Regions from separate parts of the Butyrivibrio sp. XBB1001 genome, predicted to be linked through region 2. Evidence: predicted binding sites of a transcription regulator. Region 2 holds the regulator's gene; each other region holds the start of a gene.
The links. The regulator Rex, encoded in region 2, represses fermentation and respiration genes when NADH is low (regulators of the CRP and FNR family bind a similar motif). The targets are predictions, from matches to a motif close to ATTGTTAANTANTTAACAAT.
Positions count from the first base shown of each region.

Region 1: G631_RS0100215 (DUF5692 family protein) is a predicted target of Rex. The motif match lies at 5,465-5,484, and genes of this name have one in related genera.
Region 3: G631_RS0107470 (acetyl-CoA C-acetyltransferase) is a predicted target of Rex. The motif match lies at 5,164-5,183, and genes of this name have one in related genera.

Region 1 covers NZ_AUKA01000001.1:50,256-57,642, reverse strand. Annotated here, with positions in the region: gene topA (type I DNA topoisomerase) at 1-182, opposite strand, end outside; gene G631_RS0100230 (FAD-dependent oxidoreductase) at 320-3,073, opposite strand; gene G631_RS0100225 (hydrogenase maturation nickel metallochaperone HypA) at 3,208-3,552, opposite strand; gene hypB (hydrogenase nickel incorporation protein HypB) at 3,633-4,301, opposite strand; gene G631_RS0100215 (DUF5692 family protein) at 4,304-5,422, opposite strand; gene hemZ (coproporphyrinogen dehydrogenase HemZ) at 5,680-7,242, opposite strand; gene G631_RS0100205 (MBL fold metallo-hydrolase) at 7,380-7,387, opposite strand, start outside.
Region 2 covers NZ_AUKA01000002.1:494,911-502,297, reverse strand. Annotated here, with positions in the region: gene alr (alanine racemase) at 1-100, opposite strand, end outside; gene G631_RS0104920 (bifunctional ADP-dependent NAD(P)H-hydrate dehydratase/NAD(P)H-hydrate epimerase) at 142-1,707, opposite strand; gene G631_RS0104915 (hypothetical protein) at 1,797-2,459, opposite strand; gene G631_RS0104910 (redox-sensing transcriptional repressor Rex) at 2,483-3,118, opposite strand; gene G631_RS0104905 (rhamnogalacturonan lyase family protein) at 3,339-7,387, opposite strand, start outside.
Region 3 covers NZ_AUKA01000006.1:220,974-228,360, reverse strand. Annotated here, with positions in the region: gene G631_RS0107500 (chemotaxis protein CheX) at 1-297, shown strand, start outside; gene G631_RS0107495 (response regulator) at 322-675, shown strand; gene ymfI (elongation factor P 5-aminopentanone reductase) at 758-1,480, shown strand; gene trxB (thioredoxin-disulfide reductase) at 1,608-2,546, shown strand; gene G631_RS0107480 (C40 family peptidase) at 2,665-4,002, shown strand; gene hpf (ribosome hibernation-promoting factor, HPF/YfiA family) at 4,535-5,065, shown strand; gene G631_RS0107470 (acetyl-CoA C-acetyltransferase) at 5,353-6,546, shown strand; gene G631_RS0107465 (enoyl-CoA hydratase-related protein) at 6,618-7,387, shown strand, end outside.

The DNA of each region.
Region 1 (7,387 bases), on a different contig from region 2:
TTAGGCTCAAAATCATGCTCAACATCAACGCCCATCTGTGACTTGGGAAGATCTCTTACATGACCATTACTGGCTGCTACATCATAACCAGTGCCCAAAAACTTCTTGATAGCCTTCACCTTGGTAGGTGACTCAACTATAAGAAGTGAGTTTTTCTTGTTGCTAGTTGTCTTTGTTGCCATACTAAACGGAAAGTCCCCTTCATAAATATTTGCTTAAACATCAATTCTTATTAATATACAACTTTAAAGATTAAGTCAAGTGCTCAATTAAGAACACTTGACTTAAGTCTATCTTATAAACAAAATTTTATCGAATATTAGTTATTTTTAGGAAGCCAAGCAGTTTCCTTAGGTGTCTTCTTGACAAATGGTCTTGCAACAGCCTGCTTTAAGCCATTTGGAAGAATGTATTTAAGCTTATCTTCTGCTTTTCTCATCGTTGAGCAGTCTGGGTTGTCCCTTGTAAGCTTGATAGCATCAAATTCACAACGTGTTGTGCAAAGTCCGCATCCTACGCACTTGTTAGGATCAACTATTGATGCACCACATGAAAGACAACGTGATGTTTCCTTCTTGACCTGTTCTTCTGTAAAGACAAGCTTATTGTCGCGGAATGAAAGCTTACCATCAGTATTCTTGACACCAGGCTGCTGACGTCCAACGTGGTCATAATCCTTAACAAAAATATCATCCTTATTAAGTTCGATAAAGAAGTTAGGATCACGGCCAATTGTAAGTGAAGAATGAGGCTGAACAAATCTATGGATGGATTCAGCGCCCTCTCTACCACATGCAATAGCATCAATAGCAAATCTTGGTCCGTAGAACATATCTCCACCTACGAAGATATCTGGAACTGTAGTCTGGAATGTTACGCTGTCTGCAACTGGAGCAGGGCCTCTAAATTCAACCTTCTCATCCTTAAGAAGATCTCCCCATACAGTTGCCTGACCAACTGAAAGGATAACATTAGAACATGCAATCTCCATAGTCTCGTTCTCATCATACTTAGGATCAAAACGGCCCTCTGCATTCTTGACCTGAGTACACTTCTTAAATACGATACCCTTTACCTTGCCGTTCTCTGTAAGGATTTCCTTAGGACCCCATCCGCCTCTAAGCTCGATGCCTTCAGATTCAGCAACTTCGATTTCTTCTGGAAGAGCTGGCATAATATCACGAGTCTCAAGAGAAACCTGTGTTACCTTAGGTGATCCGCAGCGGATTGCTGTACGGCTAACGTCGATAGCAACGTTACCACCACCGATAACAACTGTATCTCCACTTAACTTGTAGCTCTCATCATCAATTACAGCATGAAGGATATCAACGCCCTTGATAACGCCCTCAGCGTCCTCTCCAGGAACATTTACGCCACGTCCGCCCTGACAACCGATTGCAATGTAAAATGCCTTATATCCATCTGCACGAAGCTGAGAAAGAGTAATGTCCTTACCAACCTCAACTCCAAGACGAATATCAACGCCAAGCTCTCTAAGAACATCAACCTCAGCCTCGATAACATCCTTTTCCATTACGAAAGAAGGAATACCATAGGTAACCATTCCGCCTGGCTTTTTGTTCTTATCAAACAATGTAGGCTTATATCCCTTAAGTGCAAGGTAGTAAGCACAGGAAATACCTGCAGGACCTGCACCAATAATAGCTACCTTCTCATCAAAGCCACCGCCAATCTTAGGAATTACCTTTTCTGGGATATAACGTGTAGCGGACTGAAGATCACGCATAGCTACAAATTTCTTAACTTCATCGATAGCAATTGCCTTATCGATAGTACCTCTTGTACATGCATCCTCACAGCGTCTGTTACATACATGTCCGCAGACAGCAGGAAGTGGGTTGTACTTCTTGATAAGAGCAAGAGCTTCTTCATATCTGCCCTGTGCTGCCATCTTGAGGTATCCCTGTACAGGAATATGAGCAGGACAAGCTGTCTTACATGGAGCTGTACCAGTCTTGTGAGTATTGATACGGTTAATATCACGATAGTCCTCAGTCCACATCTCTGGAGACCACTTCTTCTCTGTAGGAAGAGGCATCTTAGGATAAACAACCTCAGAGCCATCCTTCTTGCAGAGCTTCTGACCAAGTGTTGCTGCTCCGGCAGGACAAACCTCAACGCATCGTCCGCAAGCTACGCAGTTCTCTTTGTCAACATGTGCCACATATGCTGAACGTGACATATTAGGAGTATTAAAGAGCTGTGAAGTACGAAGAGCGTAACATACATTTACATTACAGTTACAAATAGCAAATATCTTGTGCTCACCATCAATATTTGTAATCTGGTGAACAAATCCGTTATCCTCTGCCTGTTTGAAAATTTCAAGGGCTTCTTCCTTAGTAATATAGCGGCCATCCTTCTGTGTTTCAACAACATAGTCAGCCATATCACCAACTGCGATACACCAGCCTTCTGGATCATCAGCACAGCCCTGCTCGAAAGTCTTTCTTGATCTTCTGCAGGAACAAGGAGATGCTGCATACTTGCCTTCGTAATAGTCAAGCCAGTAAGAAATCTTTTCAAGGTTGATAGCTTCTCCCTGCATGTTTATAGCCTTTTCAACTGGGATAACATGCATACCTACACCAGCGCCGCCCATTGGCACCATATGTGTAAGTCCTTCAAGAGGAATACGGCTCATTCTCTCAAAGAAAGCACCTGCTTCCGGGTGAGCCTCAAGAACCTGGTGGTTCATGTTTCCAAACTCCGCAGAACCAGGAACATACATAGGAAGCACATACTGCTTCTCATGCTTGTCGTTCTCATAGTTCCACTCTATAACGCCATTAAAAGACATCTCGTCGAGCTGCTTCTGAAGTTCTTCCCTTGTATATTCAGGGCAAAGAGCAGCAATCTCTTCAAATGTCTTAGGTTTACGCTTTTCAAGTTTCAGTGCGATCTCACACTGAGCATCTGTAATAAGGTTATAAAGGCCCCAATATTCAGGGCTTTCCTTGGTAATCTTTTCAATGCCAAGTTTAATATTCTTTCTGTCCGTAACTACCTTGGAAAATCTTGCAAGTGGTTCACGGAAAGGAGCATTCATATCTACAGAGTCAGGAATAACGCCTGCTCTTGGATCCTTCCTGTTACGATTAGGATCCAGGGAATATGGAGTCATCAGATCATTCATATCAAAATTATTCTTATCCATCTCTCTACCATCTTTCTTAAAAAAGTTTACGTTGCCGCTATCTCTTTGATCATAAATTCATTGCCCCTTAAGAGATAGGTATGTTCACTGCCACAATTGGGGCATATCTTGCCATGTGCCACGGTTTCATATTCAGATTTACAATCCTCACAATAAGTCACAGCAGGAAGTGTCTCAATAATAAGTTCAGCTCCATTCATAAGCTCAGTCTTGGCTGCCGCCCATTTCCAAGCATCTGTTAAAAGAGATGGCACAACGCCTGAAACTTCTCCAAGCTGAAGTGTAACTGAATGTATCTTGGATATCTCATTCTCTTTGCCCACCTCTGTGAGGTCATCAATAATTCGGAAAACAACACCTAATTCATGCATATTTATATCTTTTCCTTTAGTAAGAAAACGCCAAGCGATAGCTTTTTTATGTTTATCGCCTGGCATCTTCTAGTCGCCTGTTATTTTATTATTTCATCAATCTGCTGTGAGAGCCAATCTGTCCACTCAGATATTCCCTCCCCAGTTTTAGCACAAATAGGGATTATCTTAGCGTTAGGATTACGCATAAGGATATATTCCTTACATTTCTCCAGATCAAAATCAAAATAAGGCATAACATCAATTTTATTTATAAGTACAACATCGCAAATAGAAAACATTAGCGGGTACTTAAGAGGTTTATCATGTCCCTCAGGAACTGATAAGATCATCGCATTCTTGATGCTACCTGTATCAAACTCTGCAGGACAAACCAGATTACCAACATTTTCAAGGATAGCGAAATCAACATCCTCTACTCCGAGTTCGTGAATTCCCTGTCTTGTCATATCTGCATCCAAGTGGCACATACCACCTGTGTGAAGCTGTATAGCCTTAACCCCTGTAGAAGCAATTGTCTTGGCATCTACATCCGAGTCAATATCAGCTTCCATAACACCTATTCTGTACTTGTCCTTAAGGGCCTCAATCGTACGTGTAAGTGTTGTTGTCTTGCCTGATCCAGGTGAAGACATAAGATTCAAAAGAAATGTCTTGGAATCTCTAAGCTCTTGTCTGAGCTTATCAGCATCCTTGTCATTACTTTCAAATATACTTCTTTTTACTTCGATGATCCTAACATTATCCATTTTTATTCAGCACGCTCCATTGCAAGTTTAAAGTCCTTGGTATCAGCAAATACTTCATTAGCATAAGGATTCTTGCCAAGCTTAACTGATCTCTTGATGATCTCAGCTATGCAGATAACATTGATTGCAATAGCAAGAATTGCAACAAATCCCTGCATTCTAGGATCTGCTGTGATACCCATTGCTGCAATTGCTTCATTAGCAGCTGCAGTCTTACCCTGGCCATTATTATAAAGCTCAATAGCCTTAGCGTAAAGGTCCATTGTTGTGATTCCGTTTGCTGTTGCTCCGCCATAAACTGAAGGAAGAGCTGCTGCAAATTTTGAACTAAGCTGGAATGCAGGAACAACCTGTGCCCACATACACCAGATAGCAAGAGTATTAGCACGGTTCTGGATCCATGCGCCCTTGTTCCAGAAAGCATTAGCAAATGTAGGAGCAAGTAAAAGGGCAACACCGCAATACCATGAATGTGTAGGAAGGTTGAGATATGTGTACTCAAAGTTCCATACATCATAAGCAATGATGAACCAAACAGTCATATCAGGCCAAAGCATATCTGCGTGGTTCTTGTCTTTTGAAGTATAAAGGTGAACACATCCTGTCATACAGAAGATGTTGATCATACCAGCGATAGCATTAACAACATTCCACCATCCACCATAGATGAATACACCCTCGTTAGATGCCCACCAAGCACCTGTAAGGTTACCAGTGATTGAATAAGCTGCAAGAGCTGACTCCATATCAGATACATTAGCAATCATGATATTTGCTGCAACGATGAGCCATGGGAACCAGGCAAACCATTTTTCTTTACCAATACCCCATTTGTACTTGATCATCATGAAGCCAACGCAGCCGATATCAGCAGCGTAGAGTTTGAAGTAGTGGAACCAACCGTCCATATAAGCAACAGTAGGGTTCTGTGCACCACCAAACATACCAAGATGTGCCAGAATGAAATAAACAGTAAGAATACATGGAATAACTACGAATACGAGCATTCCACCAGCCTTTGTTCTACGACCGATCTCGTTCATAAGAATAAGGCCACAGAAAACCAACACCCAGCCAATTAACTGCATAGCAGCATGATCGCTATAAAGTTGGAATAGCATAAAAACCTCCTTGCAATGTTGAAAAATATAGTTTGGTACAACATTGTCATATTTTTGACATTAGTATAGCATATTGCACAATTCTTTACAATATAACACGAAGTAAAGTATGCAATGTGGGGCACTATATAATTAATAAATAGTTTCCTTATTTTTAATCTTTTCTTTAATATTTGGGAATTCTTATGCAATTATCTTGTTTGCAATTAGTTGTTAAATTCATCATATATTTTCGCAATTTTGTACTGAATTATCAACTAATCAAACAAAACTTTTTTCCTTTCTATCATTTCATCAATATTATCCATATAAAGTTTGATATCTTTGACATTATCGCATCTTTCGATTCTGCCGTTGCCATAAACCCTCTTGGTTACTGTGCCTGCGCCAAGAGCTACTATGGATTGGACTTCTTCATTGATTAAAATATTATAAATTCCGGCTTTTGCTGGTCTCGCATAGCCAGTATTTTCGAAATTGCCGCTAATGTTCTTTTGTCTATATAGATAATAAGGCTCAAGTCCAAGATCGCCTGCTCCCTTTTGAGCTATCTTCATCATTTCCTCTGTATTGTTGATGGATTCCATTATCGGGACCTTGAGTTCACCCTTTAGCTCTTTTTCATGGATAACTTCTGCAAGTCTTGAACCTCTCTTTATTGCCAGAGAATGAACTGTAAGGTCATCAGGATCAAGCTTTTTGATTTCATCTATAGTGTATCTGACATCCTCTGCAGTTTCCCCGGGAAGTCCCAGAATGATGTCCATATTGATGTTATCAAAGCCCTCTTCTCTTGCCATATTAAAAGAGTCAATAAGCTGCGCAACAGTATGCCTTCGGCCAATAAGCTTTAATGTCTCATCTCTCATAGTCTGGGGATTGACTGAAATCCTTGTTACTCCCATCTTTTTCATGGCTTTTAGCTTGTCTCTGGTAATAGAATCAGGCCTTCCAGATTCCACGGTAAATTCCTTAACGTGAGAACAATCAAGTTTTTCTCTCACATAACCAATAAGCCTCTCTATCTGATGAGGTTCAAGTGTAGTTGGAGTGCCACCACCAATATAAATTGTATCAAGAGTTTTTTCCTTGAAGTTTTCTGCCACGTAGTCAATCTCTTTTTCCAGACAGGAAATATAGTCGTCCACCACCTTGCTATAAGCTCCAATAGGGTACGAAGTAAATGAACAATATAGACATGTGGTTGGGCAGAAAGGAATTCCAATATAAAGGCTATAGCCATTTTCATAGTCTATTTCCTTCAGAATATCTTTTTCTCTTCTGGCTATGCTGATACTAAGTGCAATCTTCTCATCACTAACAAAATATGTATTTTTCATGTAGTCATAGATTTCACTGTCAGACTTGCCCTTATCTATCAGATTCATGGCAATCCTAGTGGGTCTAATGCCGGTAAGATTGCCCCAGGGAAGTTCTTTTCCGGTAGCCTTTACCAAAGCCTTATAGATTGCCTTCTTTAGAGCATTTTTGCTGGTATCAAAAGTACTACTATCACCACTTGTAGAAATATTTTCGTTCTTGGAAGTGCTAAGATAGTCAATAAATTCAGCACTCTCTACAGCCTTAGGATCAATCAGGATCTTGACCTGTACTAACCCTTTGATGTACTCAGTTGTCTCTTCCTTTATAACAATATTAACTGTGGCATAAGCATCTTCAAAACCGCTCTCTTTTTCAGAAGTCTCAGTTGTCACATTTTCGCTTATTATGACTTTGACGTCTTCATTACCATGAAAAGCTTTAAAAAGCGAATGGATATCATATTGGTACTTATCAACGTTTAAAAAAATCTTTTTCATAAAATGTTCCTCGTAAATATATGATCGAATCAAAAGCAGCAAGTCTCTTACACAATAAAAAGTATAGGGACAATGATACACAATCATTGTCCCCTCACTATATATCAGTCATCTCATAAGCTAAAACTAAAAGCTAACTACCAGC
Region 2 (7,387 bases):
GAATGTTCTTTCGCATAGACTCAAGGTTATACCTAATGGCATCTAAATCTATTTTTGCATATACACGTGAATACTCTTCAAACATCAATCTTCCATCCATAAAAATCATCTGCAGGCCTTAAATTCAATGGCCACAGGTATTTACTCATATTGTCTTAGAATCATTTCCATTCCGGAAATTATATCAGAAGCCACCATTGAGTGTCTTCCCTTATCTTGAGCAGCAACATCTCCGGACAGGCCGTGAAGATAGACGCAAAGGCAGGCTGCATCAAAAGAAGAAATAGGACCAGATATAAAAGCACCTATAATTCCAGAAAGCACATCTCCGCTTCCAGCAGTTGCCATGCCATCATTACCGCTCATATTAATATAAATCTTTTTGCTACCACTGTCAGCAACTATTGTTCTTGCGTCCTTGCATATAACGGTACAGTGGAATCTATCAGCAAGTTCTCTTGGATACTCAAGTATATGTTCCTTACAGCTTGCAATATCTCTATCAATCAGTCTGGAGAATTCCCCAAGATGTGGTGTGAGAATAAGTTTTTTGCCACCTCGTGCAAAATTTTCCAGATAGTCCGCAAGTTCCTTGCTGCCAGCAACCAGATTAAGGGCATCTGCATCAACAACAAGGTTCTTGTTGCAGTTCTTCAAAACAAGCCTTGTAACCTCAAAGCCCATTTGGACTGTTCCAAGCCCAGGCCCTAAAACAACTGCGTTAGCCCATTCAATATCCTTTTCAAGCTTCTCACCTACAGGTTCAAAATCCTCATAGGTTGTGAGCATTGCCTCTGGCAAAAGAGCTTTTACTGCCTCGGCATTTTCTGCAGCTGTAAATATCTTTACCATTCCTGCACCAGCTTTCAAGCAGGCACTAGCCGCTAGTATGCAGGCTCCGCTGATTTCTTTAGACCCGGCTATGATAAGAACCTTACCATTTGTTCCCTTATTAGCATCAGCCTTTCTAAGAGGAATAAGACTGTTTACGTCTTCGTCATAGAAGAAAGCTCCCGGCTCTCTTCCAAGAAAACTGTCCTCTGTTATCCCTGCATCCTCAACATGTAATTCCCCTGTGTATTCGCAGCCAGGATACATGATATGTCCCAGTTTAACCTGATTAAAGGTAATAGTCATATCAGCCTTGACTGCCACCTGACATACCTTGCCGTTATCAGCATTTATTCCAGAGGGAATATCTACGGAGACAACGCAGACATCGGACTGTCTCTCATTCTTGCAAGTATTGATATATCTAACTGCATCAGCAAAGTCTCCTGCGATGCCTCTTGATAATCCAATACCAAACATTGCATCTACTATGATATCCCAGTCTGCGTAGCTTTTGTTGTCTCTTATATTGGAAAAAGTGTCAATGGTTGTACCATATTTTTCTAATATCTTGAGCTGAGATAAAAGAAGGTCGCTTGCCTTTGTGTAATCTCCTATAACACAAACATTTACAAGAATGCCTTTCTGCCTTAATATCCTGGCGATGCAGGCTCCATCTCCGCCATTATTGCCAATGCCGCAAATGACCAAAGCTCTTGCCTTTCTATCCAGTTCTCTGCCCTGAATATGCTCCAGAATATGCTGCACTACTAAAAGTGATGCCCTCTCCATCAAAACAGAGCCAGGTACCCCGAAATACTCAGAAGTGTTCCTGTCATAAATCTTCATTTCCTGACTTGTTACAGCGTATTTCATCTTCCCCTCCAATATGTTACCAGGCAAAAAGCCCTTCTTCCAACAGGTCTCATTCTATAGGAAAAGCTGCCCATTGGGCAGCTTTCTAATCATTCTACATATTCATCTTCTGCCCCTGCAAGAGGTCTCCTGATAGGATGTCTTCTGTCAGGGTCATATTTCATATCAAATATCTCAACAACCTCAGGTCCAAATATCTGATGCATATATGAATATAGATTATAATTCTCCATCTCAGCTTCCTGGAGTCTTATTACATTCTTCTTAAGTTCAATTCTGGCCCTCGTAATCCATTCATCAAGGCTCTTGATGTCCGATGTATTATCATGAAGTCTCTCGTAGCAGACCTTCATAGTCTCTACCATAAGCTTATAATCGATGTCATAAATCTGTTTAGAGAGATCTAAAAGCTCATCCTGATGGCTATCAAGCTTGTCATTGCATTCATTGATAAGACGTGTTCTCTCAGAGATTTCTTTCTCAATGGCTGCTGAATTGCCAGCCTTATTGGCCTTGTCCCTAAGGGGCACAATCTCACCAAGAAGCTTTTTCTTAAGCTTCTTGATGTCCTTGGTCTGGCTTCTGAGCTTACCATCCTTCTCAACAAGGCTGTTAAGTTCATCTGCAAGTTGTTCTATTTCAGGTGTCATTTCTGTCTGCGTAAACAATTGATGCCATTTATTATCCAGCGTCAATATAGGGATGCTCTTCCCCTGTAGCGCAGACATATAAACTTCATCGTCTCTTGCCATCAGATTCTCTCACTATCGTAAGTTTATGAGTTCTCGTACCTATTTATATTATACGATAATTTCATTAAACTGTCAGATAAATGTACATTTTCTACCTGAATATTGTTAGGAACTTCCAAGTCAACATGAGCAAAGTTCCATATAGCCTTTATTCCGCACTCAGCAAGCTTATGTGCCATGGGAACTGCTTGTTCCTTGGGAATAGTCAAAACAGCTATCTCAATATTATTCTTTCTGACAAAGTCTTCCATTTCTTCTACTGGTCTGACTTCCACATCGCGGATCTTGGTTCCGTAAAGTTCAGGATTCTTGTCAAAAGCTCCCTTGAAAACAAAGCCTCTTCTAGTAAAATTGGTATATCCAGCAATAGCCTTACCAAGGTGTCCTGCACCTATGATTACCAGGCTATGTTCCTTGTCGATACCAAGTATCTTACTGATCTCATCATAGAGATAATTAACGTTATAGCCGTAGCCCTGCTGTCCAAAGCCACCAAAATTATTAAAGTCCTGTCTGATCTGAGAAGCAGTTACCTTCATGATGTCACTCAGTTCCTGAGAGGATATTCTCTCAACGCCCTTCTCCTTCAGATCCCCCAAATATCTAAAATATCGCGGAAGTCTACTGATAACCGCCTGAGAAATCTCTTTATCTGCCATTGTCTGCTCCAATTCTGCGTTTGCAAATACTCTAAACGCTATATAGTTAATAAGTTTAGTTCTGATTGTTAATAAATTCTCAAATTAATTATACCGATACGTTAAATAAATGTCAATCAATGAAATGATACAAAACATGGTAAACAAAGAGTAAACAAAGAAAAAAATTCCCGGCCATTTCTGGCCGGGAATCTGAGTTTCTTATAGAAAAAAATGTTGTTTAGCCGATAAGAACACCATTTTCATCAAAGGTATATTTCTTGAGCCAGCGGGTTATAGTTGCATTTTTAACCATATGTCCCTCCTTGTCAAAGAAATGTCTGCCATCATCAAGATCTACAAAGTCGCTTACTACGATATGTCCCTTTGCATTTGCATAGTATACATAGCCGTCCTCAGCTTCAATGAGAGTTGCTACAGCCATCTTGCCATCTGCTGCAAAATAGTATCTTGAAGACCACTTTGTCATGAAACCAGTTACCATATGTCCTTCACCGTCAAAATAGTACTTACCATCTTCAAGTTCTACAAAGTCTGTCTTTACCATAGTACCATTTGGCTTAAAGTAATATGTGTAGCCATCGATAAAGTGCTTGCCTGTAAGGATTGTTCCATCTTCAAGGACATAAGTTGTCTTGCCCCACTTTGTAACGAACTTTCCAGCAGGTGTCTCTGGCTCAGGATCTTCTTCACCACCATAGTAAGAAGCATCTGTGATTACTTTACGAACTACAAGGGCACCAACTCTTGGTGTGCCAGATCCAAACTCTACATTCAGCTGTCCGTCTGCTACTTCTGTAGTTACAGAAGTTACAGTATAAGTATTAGCAGCGTTGCTAACGTTAAAGGATACGCCTTCAACTGTTCCAGAAACAGAACTCTTATAAACTGAGTTACTCATTACTTCTACCTGGTATGCGCCGTTTTCTACATCTACAAGGAATGTTTCACCAGCTGGCAGGCAGAAGTCTGTGTAAACAAGGCCTGGGAAGTCACCTTCATAAGTGAACTCTTCAGTACGTCCCTGCATAAGAACGTCGCCATTAGCAAATCCATAGCCTCTTTCTTTTGTATAGTCACTTCCAAAGGTAGAGATTTTCTTGTCTCCGTTCTTAGGGTTTACAGTAATGCCAGTCCATCCTTCTGCTACACGGCTTGTACTGATACCAAAATCATATTTACCGATAGCAGGATATTTAACTGTTGCCTTTAATACAGCTGTTCCATCGAAGTCTTCTACAGTACCTTCAAGGGTAATTGTTGAGCCAAGGCTTGTAACATCCATATCTGATGTATTCCATGTTACATTTGCAGCCTTTGTAGCTCCACTTGCATATGTAGCAACTACTGTCTCAGGAAGTACATAGTTCTTATTAAGGTACTCAACCTCAACAAAACTATCAGCAACTGATAAGATATAGTCGCCTACGATGTGTACTGTAACAGTAACTGTATCCTCTGTTCCCTCTACTGTACCAGTAAGTGTGTAGTCACCAAGCTTAGTTTCGTCTAATTTCTCTGTGTTCCAGTTTACCTTTACCTCTTTTGTTGTTCCGTTAAGGAAGGTTGCCTGAACATACTCAGGAAGTTCTACCTTGTTGCCAAGAATAACCTTAATATCATTTAAAGGAGCATAGCCTGTAGGTACATTTTCAATAACTGTAACCTTTACATCTACAGGATTCTCTGAATAACCACGGATGTATGCATGAGCTGTATATTCACCAGGTGTTGAAAGATCTATCTCACTAGCATCCCATGTTATTACTACTACCTGCTCAAGTCCATCAGCGTCTGTTACAGAAATAACTGACTTCTTCTCAGCAAGAAGATCTGCTACAGTCTGTCCCTTTGCAAGAGGTGTATCCTGAACAAGTTCCACAGCTTCAAGCTCTTCATTGAGTTTTGAAATTGCAAATGTAGTCTGAACTGTAAGAGGAGCTGATACGAAACTCTCCTTGCCATCTACTACTGCTGCAACTCTGTATGAATAGAAGCATCCTCCCTTGAGGTTCTTATCTGTATAGCTGTAAGCAGATACAGGATCAGTCTCTACAGGAGCATCTCCATAAACTGGAGTAAGATTTGTGATCACTACTGCATTAAGAATAGCCAGAGATCCTTCGTTAGAAGATACAACTTCAATCTGTGAATTCTCTTCAAATACTACTGTCTTACTCTTAACAATATCTGCAACCTTAGCTGACTGTGATACAGTACCCAGGTCTTCACCATTTACAAGAACTTTGCAGTTGTTGTAAGCGTTGTTGCTATATGCAGCGCCAGCATAAACATCTACCTTGTATGCTCCAGCAGGAACATCAATAAGGAATTTAAGCTCGTTATCAGCTCTGTCAAGATCGCAACATGCCTTTTCGATATCTGTCTGAGTATCTCCAGCATTCTCAATACCGACACCAACTCTGTTCCAGTTTACATTAGCTCCAGTGCCTACTGCCCATCCATATCCACTTGGCGCACTGTATTCATCTGCAAGAACTCTGATAAAGCCGTTTGCGTTGCTGCTCTTATAGCCCATATCAAACTTCTTGAATACGTTGCCTTCTTCGTAGCCTACTATTACCTGTTCTTTTTCACTTCCTGCTATTTCAGAAGATGTAAGTCCACTAGCATTAAGTTCTGCGATTGTTTCATATTCGCCAACTGTCTCGTTTCCATTTTCATCTACTGAAACGTCAGCTCTTTTAACTACGTAGCCTTCTACATCATGTCCATATACACCGTCATTTGCAGGTGTGAAGTTTACTGTAGCGCTTGTAGAATCAACTGCTCCCTCCGAAAGCTGTGCTGTGATAAGTCCCTCAGAAATAAGGTAACTTGTATGTGCAGGCTGGTTGTAGCCAACATTCTGCCATGCAACACCTTCTCTGTAAGCAAGGTCTGTAAGTGAGCAAGGAATTACATAATCTGTCTGAATTGTTGTTGAGTAAACTCTGATCTTGCTGCTATCAGAGGAGCATCTTGCAACAATCTCATCTCTCCAGTCACCAAGGATATCAGCAACAAGGCCAAGGTTACCCTTTGTTCCATTACTTGTAAGTACTTCTGAAGACTCAAAGAGTACTACATTTGCTTTATTTTCATAATCCCATTTCTCAATAGTTGTAGTAAGTGGAACATATGCAGCATTGTTGAAGGTATGATCCTGCATTTCTGCAAGAAGGTCTCCATCCCAGTAAAGTGAGAAGTTTACTGCAGGTGTAACTCCATATGAAAGCGCGATCATTGCTTCATTTGTAGCATCCATCTTAGTAACGATGCCAGACTTTGAGCTAAATACATTAGCATTTCTGGAATCCCAGGATGGTTCGTCTGATCCTGTGTAATTAGGATTAGCAATTGACCAGTACTCAGCACCTTCTGCTGTAGGATCTATGTCAGCTGCCATTCCACGTCCAGTATCTCTTCCTGTGTAATAACCAGTCAGAACCTCACCAGTTTCTGCATCATGAATTTCTACATGGTAAGCTGCATTGTCGTGCTCATGAACATCCATTACCTCAAGGCCAGGGTTAGATGGGATCCAGTCACTAACGTGCATTGCATCACCGTGTCCAAGTCCTGTGCTGTAGAGAACAGAACCGTCATCATCAATTGTAAGTGAACCATAGATGATCTCGTCCTTGCCATCTCCATCAACATCGTTGATTGAAAGGCCATGGTTGCCCTGTGCTGTATAAGCAGAGCCATTGTCAATAGCATCTGTATCAAACTTCCAGTAAACACCAATCTGCTCTACTTCTTTACCTTCTTCATCAGTTGTCTTTGTAAGGTAATAAGCTGTGAGAGTTGTTCTTGTGTAATATCCTCTTGCAAATACTGCAAATGGAGTTGTTCCATTAAGATATGCAGTCCCTGAAAGAAATCTGTCTACTCGGTTTCCGTAACCATCACCCCAAGCAGAAACTGATCCTCTTGCTGGAATGTAATCTACTGTATCAATAAGTTCACCTGTATTTCCCTTAAACATTGAGAAATACTCAGGTCCATCAAGTACATAGCCACTTGAATTTCTGTAGTCATATTTTGGACTTACTGTATCTACAGGAAGCGCATCGGAATTGCATTCTCCAACATGTCCTGTCTCTACAAGAGTTCCATTATCATTTCTATAAGTAGTCGTTCCATCAGCAGTCTTAACTGCAATCTCTGCAATTCCGTCTGCGTCATAGTCCCAAACCTGGAACTGTGTATAATGTGCTCCAGAACGGATATTTACACCAAGGTCGATTCTCCACATAAGTGAAG
Region 3 (7,387 bases), on a different contig from region 2:
GTGGCCATCAGTGGGAAATATGCTGATGTGCAAAAGGTTGCTATAGCCTATACCAAGGAAGAATTTATTGAAACGGAGGAGGATGCACTAGACGCCACCTGTGAGTTCATAAACTGCATTGATGGACTCTATGCTACTGAAAAGAGCCTTGAGGGCATCAAGATTGAACTTGATCCACCGGAATTCTTTGTATCCTATACGGAGGCTACAGGTCCTATAGTGGCTATACCGGTTTATCTTAGTGGCGGAGAGATTCTTTTCTTTGGAACAATAGCAGAGGACATGAAGATCGGATAAAGGTTAATCCTTTGGAGGAAGGCAATGAAGACTGTACTAATAGTTGATGATTCAAGAACATCACGCAGGATACTAAGGGACATTCTCGAAAAAGCAGGCTACGAAGTTGTAGGTGAGGCAGTAAATGGTCAGGACGGTTTTGATCAGTATGTTAAGCTTGGACCGGATGTAGTAACCATGGATATTACAATGCCTCAGGTAGACGGCCTTGAGTCTTTAAAGCTGATAAGGAAATTCAATCCAAATGCCAAGGTTATTATGATCACCGCGGCCGGACAAAAAGAGAAAATGGTAGAGGCAGTAAAATACGGGGCTATAGAATTTATTGCCAAGCCATTTATGGAATCTAGCGTGTTAGAGGCACTTAAGCATTGCTAATAAAGGAGATATTTGCGACAATATAAGCCGAGGGGATTTTTGGTCTCTTCGGCTTTTCTTTATGTTTTTTTGGAGGCTTTTTATGAATAGAAAGGTACTTATTACAGGAGCGTCAAGAGGAATAGGACGCAGCATTGCAGAAGGCTTTGCCAGAGAGAAGGATAATCTTTTCCTTATTTGCCAGAATAGTTACGATTCACTTAGCTCTTTTGCACGGGAACTTTCAGATAAATATGGAATAAAGGCAAAGGCCTTTGGATGTGATGTGGGAGATTATGAGAGCCTTAGGCAGGTCTTTTTGCAGATAGAGGATCTTGACATTGTTGTTAACAATGCTGGTGTGGCCTGGCTTGGACTTTTGACGGATATGGAGATTACAGATTGGAAAAAACTGATGGCCACAAATCTGGATTCAGTCTTTTATACAAGTAAGCTTGCGGTTCCTATGATGGTTTCAAAACACAGCGGAAGAATAGTAAATATTTCCTCTGTATGGGGAAATGTTGGCGCATCATGCGAGGTGGCCTATTCAGCTTCCAAGGGCGGCGTTAATTCTTTTACCAGGGCTCTGGCAAAAGAACTTGCACCAAGCGGTATAGCTGTTAATGCGGTGGCCTGTGGTGTTATAGATACAGATATGAACAGAAAACATTTATCTGAGGAAGATATGGAAGAACTTCGATCCGAGATTCCAATGGACAGGATAGGTGACCCAAAAGAGGTAGCAGAACTCGTTATAAAAGTCTGTGAGGCTCCTATATATATGACGGGACAGATAATCACAATTGACGGAGGCTGGGTGTAATATAGCTATTTAATTTTCTTTTTAGAAAATAGGTCTTTACAAAAGCAATATGATATTATAAATTAAATTGTACACAATCTAAATAAAACGTAAATTTGATTTTTTTTATAGCAAAAGGAGGCATTTTATGTACGATCTTATTATAGTAGGTTCAGGACCAGCAGGTCTTTCAGCAGCAGTTTACGCCAAGAGAGCAGGACTCAAAATGATCATTATTGAAAAGAATCCTGTGAGCGGCGGACAGATAATCGACACTTACGAGGTAGATAACTATCTTGGAATTCCTGGTGTCAATGGATTTGACCTTGGAATGAAGTTCAGAGAACATGCTGACAAGCTTGGAGCAGAGTTTGTAGACGCCACAGTAAGCGCTATAGAAGTGGTAGAGGCAGGTTCTGATACAAAGGCTCCTGTTTATAAGGTTGTAACTGACAATGGCGAGTTTGAGTCAAATACGGTTATCCTTGCTACAGGCGCACATCATTCAAAACTAGAGATTTCCGGAGAAGAGGAATTTATCGGAAAGGGTGTTTCTTACTGCGCAACATGTGACGGTGCTTTCTACAGAGGAAAGGTTACAGCTGTTAATGGCGGCGGTGATGTTGCTGTTGAGGATGCTATTTTCCTTTCAAGATTCTGCAGCAAGGTTTACCTTATTCATAGAAGAGATGAGCTTAGAGCAACAAAGATCCTCCAGGAAGAGCTCTTTGGTCTTGAGAATGTAGAAGTTATCTGGGATAGCGTTGTAAAAGAAATCAAGGGCGAGGATAAGGTCAATCAGCTCGTTATAGAGAATGTTAAGACCAAGGAAGTAAGTAATGTGGATGTTGATGGAATCTTCGTTGCTATTGGAATTCGTCCTTCAACTGACCTTGTGGATGGCCTTGTAGAGCTTGATGGACAGGGATATGTTGTAGCAGGTGAGGATGGAGCAACTTCTGTTCCTGGTATTTTCGTAGCTGGAGATTCTCGCAAGAAGAGACTTCGTCAGATTGTTACAGCTGTAGCTGATGGAGCCAATGCAGTAACTGCAGTTCAGGATTTCCTTGTTGGAAAAGAAAGATAAAAGCAATAAAATTTACTAAAAAAATACCTGCGAGTGACTTACGATTTGACAAAATTTAATAAATAGTTTATATTCGTAAAAGATGTAACAAATTTCGTAACAATTTTGGAGGTTCGTTTTGAGAAAAGCAAAAATGCAGCTTCTTGCTTTATCAGTCACAGCTGCTATTACTTTTTTAGGTTCTAATGTAGACGCTTTTGCTGCATCCAATACATCATCTAACAAGGTGACAAGCGTAATGCCTCAGGCAGGTATAACATATGCACTCGGCAGCAATCAGGTTTCACTTTCAAACCTGCAGCAGTCAGTAGAAACTAGTAAGACACAATCAGAGAATTCATCCACTAATAGTACTTCTTCAGATGAAGTGGATTTATCAAATGCAGTAACAGATGTAACACCACTTGCTTCAACAGTAACAGATAACGTTCTTAGAGATATCCAGAATGCTACAGGTGCTGTTATCAAGGATTCAGCAGCAGCTTCTGAAGGCTCTTCAGAAACAGCGCAGGATTCCGAGGAAGAGATGTTTAAGTCTCTTGTTATTGCCAAGGTAACTAATTACGTAAACGTAAGAGATCTTCCCAGTGAGGAAGGTGAGATAGTTGGTAAGCTCTATGACAAGTCAGTTGGTACTTTTATAGAGGAGAAAGATGGATGGTACAAGATCCAGTCAGGTTCCGTTGAAGGTTACGTCAAGGCAGAGTTCTGTGTAACTGGAGATGACGCAGTTGAACTTGCTAAGGAAGTTGGAACCAGAATTGCTACAGTAACAACTACTACTCTTAAGGTTAGAAATGGTGCTGGACTTGATGCTGAAGTTATAGGCCTTGTTCCTATCGAGGATGAACTTGTAGTTACAGAGGAACTTGATGGATGGGTTAAGGTTAGTATCGAGGAAGGTGATGGTTACGTTTCAACTGATTACGTAACTCTTTCTACAGAATTTGTTAAGGCTGAATCCAAGGCAGAGGAAGAGGCTCGTCTTGCCAAGGAGGCTGCAGCAAGAGCAGCAGCTAATAAGGCAGCTAAGAGTAGCACATCTACTTCTTCCAGCTCATCATCTGGATCAAGCTACAATTCAGCTAGTTCATATACAACAGAGACCAGCTCAATTGGTTCTGCAGTTGCCCAGTTTGCTTGCCAGTTCGTTGGAAATCCATATGTATATGGAGGAACAAGCTTAACAAATGGTGCTGACTGTTCAGGTTTCGTTATGAGTGTATATTCTAACTTCGGTGTTAGTCTTCCTCATAGTTCAGGTGCTGACAGATCAGTGGGAGCAGCGGTTGATGGACTTGCAAATGCTCAGCCTGGTGATATTGTCTGCTATTCAGGTCACGTTGCTATCTACATTGGAAACGGACAGATCGTACATGCTTCTACAGCCAAGACTGGTATTAAGATTTCTAATGCTGATTACCGTTCAGTACTTGCTGTTAGAAGAATCTTCTAATAATAAGAATATTAATTGATAATATAGTGGAACTAATAGATCATTTGATTTGTTAGTTCCATTTTTTTCTATTATATGATTTCGTATATCGCTGCAATCCAGGGTAATACTGGCTGCTTGCCTTTTGAATCTTACTGATTTCTCTGATATGCACTAAAGTACAAAAGTCAACATAAATTAATAATTTTTTTTTCACACATTTTTCAAAACTTATCCACAATCCACAAAATAAAAAGTCAGCTTTTAACTACTTATACACGAAGTTATCCACATTGTCCACAAATATCCACAATTGGAAGTGGATTTTACGCAATCGAAAACAAGGGATATTTTTTGTGCATAATACACAAAAAGACTCTGTTAATAAAAAGATTATCTTTATTGGACGGTTATAAATTGCACGGATGACTTGTTAAATGGTATAATAGCGTATAGACAAAAGCGGCATAAAATGCACTATTGTCTTAAATATGGCCAGAGATATTTCTTTTTTCAGAAATTATCACAAGGCGACAGCAAAGGGGATGATTGCATGAAATTTACAATCGTAGGTAAGAACATCGAAGTAACACCCGGTCTTCGTAGTGCAGTTGAGGAGAAGATAGGCAAGCTGGAGAAGTACTTTACTCCCGACACAAATGCAAATGTTACTCTTAATGTGGACAAAGAGAGACATAAGATCGAAGTCACCATTCCCGTAAAAGGAAAAATCATCAGAGCAGAGCAGGTCAGCAACGATATGTATGTATCAATTGACCTGGTAGAGGAGGTTATTGAAAGACAGCTCAAGAAGTACAAGAGCAAACTTGTTGATAAGCAGCAGGCAGAAGCCAGCAATTTTAAGAAGGAATATATTGAATCAGACTATATGGACGATGAAGATATCCGTATAGAGCGTATGAAGAAGTTTGATCCCAAGCCTATGTATGCTGAGGATGCGTGTGTTCAGATGGAACTTTTAGGCCACAACTTCTTTGTATTTGTAAATGCAGAGACTGATCAGGTTAATGTGGTTTACAAGAGAAAAGGTAACACTTACGGACTTATTGAGCCTGAGGTATAAGCGGAAACGAATAAACTTTGCACAGTTTCCGCCATTTGAATGAAATCTAGAAATAGCAGTGCTATAGGAATATGGCACTGTTATTTTTTTAACAACATATTGATAAATATATATCAATTTATGGCTTTTTAATAAAAATAATACGTAAGGATGATAGTTTTTGTTGCATTTGCCCAAGGTGGATGCTATAATTATTCTGTTCTGATAAAAAATTATCAAACTAGTTTTAAACATTCGGATACATTTTTTTGATGTGTCCACAATAAACAAAATGGAGGAAATAAATTATGGCACAGAAGGTAGTTATAGCAGGTGCTTGCAGAACAGCTATTGGTAAGATGGGCGGAGCCCTCAGCAATACTCCTGCAGCAGAACTTGGCTCAATCGTAATCAAAGAGGCACTTAACAGAGCAGGTGTTAAGCCTGAGTTAGTAGATGAGGTCCTTATGGGATGCGTTATCCAGGCAGGTCTTGGACAGAACGTAGCTAGACAGGCATCTATCAAGGCAGGTCTTCCAATCGAGACTCCTGCTGTTACACTTAACGTAGTTTGCGGATCAGGCCTTAACTGTGTCAATATGGCTGCTGACCTTATCAAGGCTGGCGAGGCTGATATAGTTGTAGCAGGTGGTATGGAGAACATGTCAATGGCTCCTTATGCACTTCCAAATGCACGTTTCGGATATCGTATGAACAACGGAACAGTTGTAGATACTATGGTTAACGATGCTCTTACAGATGCATTCAACCACTATCACATGATGATCACAGCAGAGAATATCTGCGACAGATGGAACCTTACAAGAGAAGAGCTTGACGAGTTCTCAGCTAATTCTCAGCAGAAGTGTGAGAAGGCTATGGCAGAAGGCAAGTTCAACGATGAGATCGTTCCTGTTCCTGTAAAGGTTAAGAAGGAAATGGTAGAGTTCAAGGTTGATGAGGGCCCTCGTGCTGGAACAACTGTTGAGACTCTTGCTAAGCTTAAATGCTGCTCTGGTAAAGAGGGCGGACTTGTAACAGCTGGTAATGCTTCAGGTATCAACGATGGTGCTGCAGCAGTAGTTGTTATGAGCGAAGAGAAGGCTAAGGAGCTTGGAATCAAGCCTATGGCTACATGGGTAGGCGGAGCTCTTGCAGGTGTTGAGCCTGAGATCATGGGTATCGGCCCTGTTGCAGCTACTAAGAAGGTTCTTAAGAAGACAGAGCTTTCACTTGATGATATCGATCTTATCGAGGCTAACGAGGCATTTGCAGCACAGTCTGTTGCTGTAGCTAAGGACCTTGGATTTGATATGAGCAAGGTTAACGTAAATGGTGGTGCTATTGCACTTGGACATCCAGTTGGAGCATCAGGATGCCGTATCCTTGTTACTCTTCTTCATGAGATGGCTAGAAGAGAAGATGTTAAGAAGGGTCTTGCTACTCTTTGCATCGGCGGCGGAATGGGATGCGCTACAATCGTAGAACGCTACGAGGCTTAATATGTTTATTGTAGCCTGCTGTGCTTGCGCAGCAGGCTATTATCAATAATTTTCACAGGAGGAAATTAGAAATGGGTTTCGTTAATTGCGAAGTAAAAGAAAACATCGCTGTTGTTACAATCAATCGCCCAGAGGCACTTAACGCACTTAATTCACAGGTGCTTGATGACCTCGCTGCTGCTTTTGACAGTATCGACACAAACGTTGTAAGAGCTGTTGTCCTTACAGGTGCAGGAGAGAAGTCATTTGTTGCAGGCGCTGATATTGGCGAGATGAGTACTCTTTCAAAGGCAGAAGGAGAAGCTTTTGGTAAAAAGGGTAATGATATATTCCGTAAGATCGAGCAGTTCCCTGTTCCAGTTATCGCAGCAATCAATGGATTTGCACTTGGCGGTGGCTGCGAGATTTCTATGAGCTGCGATATTCGTATCTGCTCAGACAATGCTATGTTTGGTCAGCCAGAGGTTGGTCTTGGAATCACACCTGGATTTGGCGGAACACAGAGACTTGCAAGACTTATTGGTGCAGGAATGGCTAAACAGCTTATTTATACTGCACGTAACATCAAGGCTGATGAGGCTTACAGAATTGGTCTCGTTAATGCCGTATACACACAGGAAGAACTTCTTCCAGCTGCTGAGAAGATGGCTAGCCAGATTGCTGCAAATGCTCCTATCGCTGTTAGAGCTTGCAAGAAGGCAATCAACGATGGCCTTCAGGTTAACATCGATGATGCTCTTGTAATTGAAGAGAAGCTCTTTGGTTCATGCTTTGAGACAGAGGATCAGAGAGAAGGTATGGCTAACTTCCTTAGAAAAAAGGATGATCCAGCTAAGGTTAA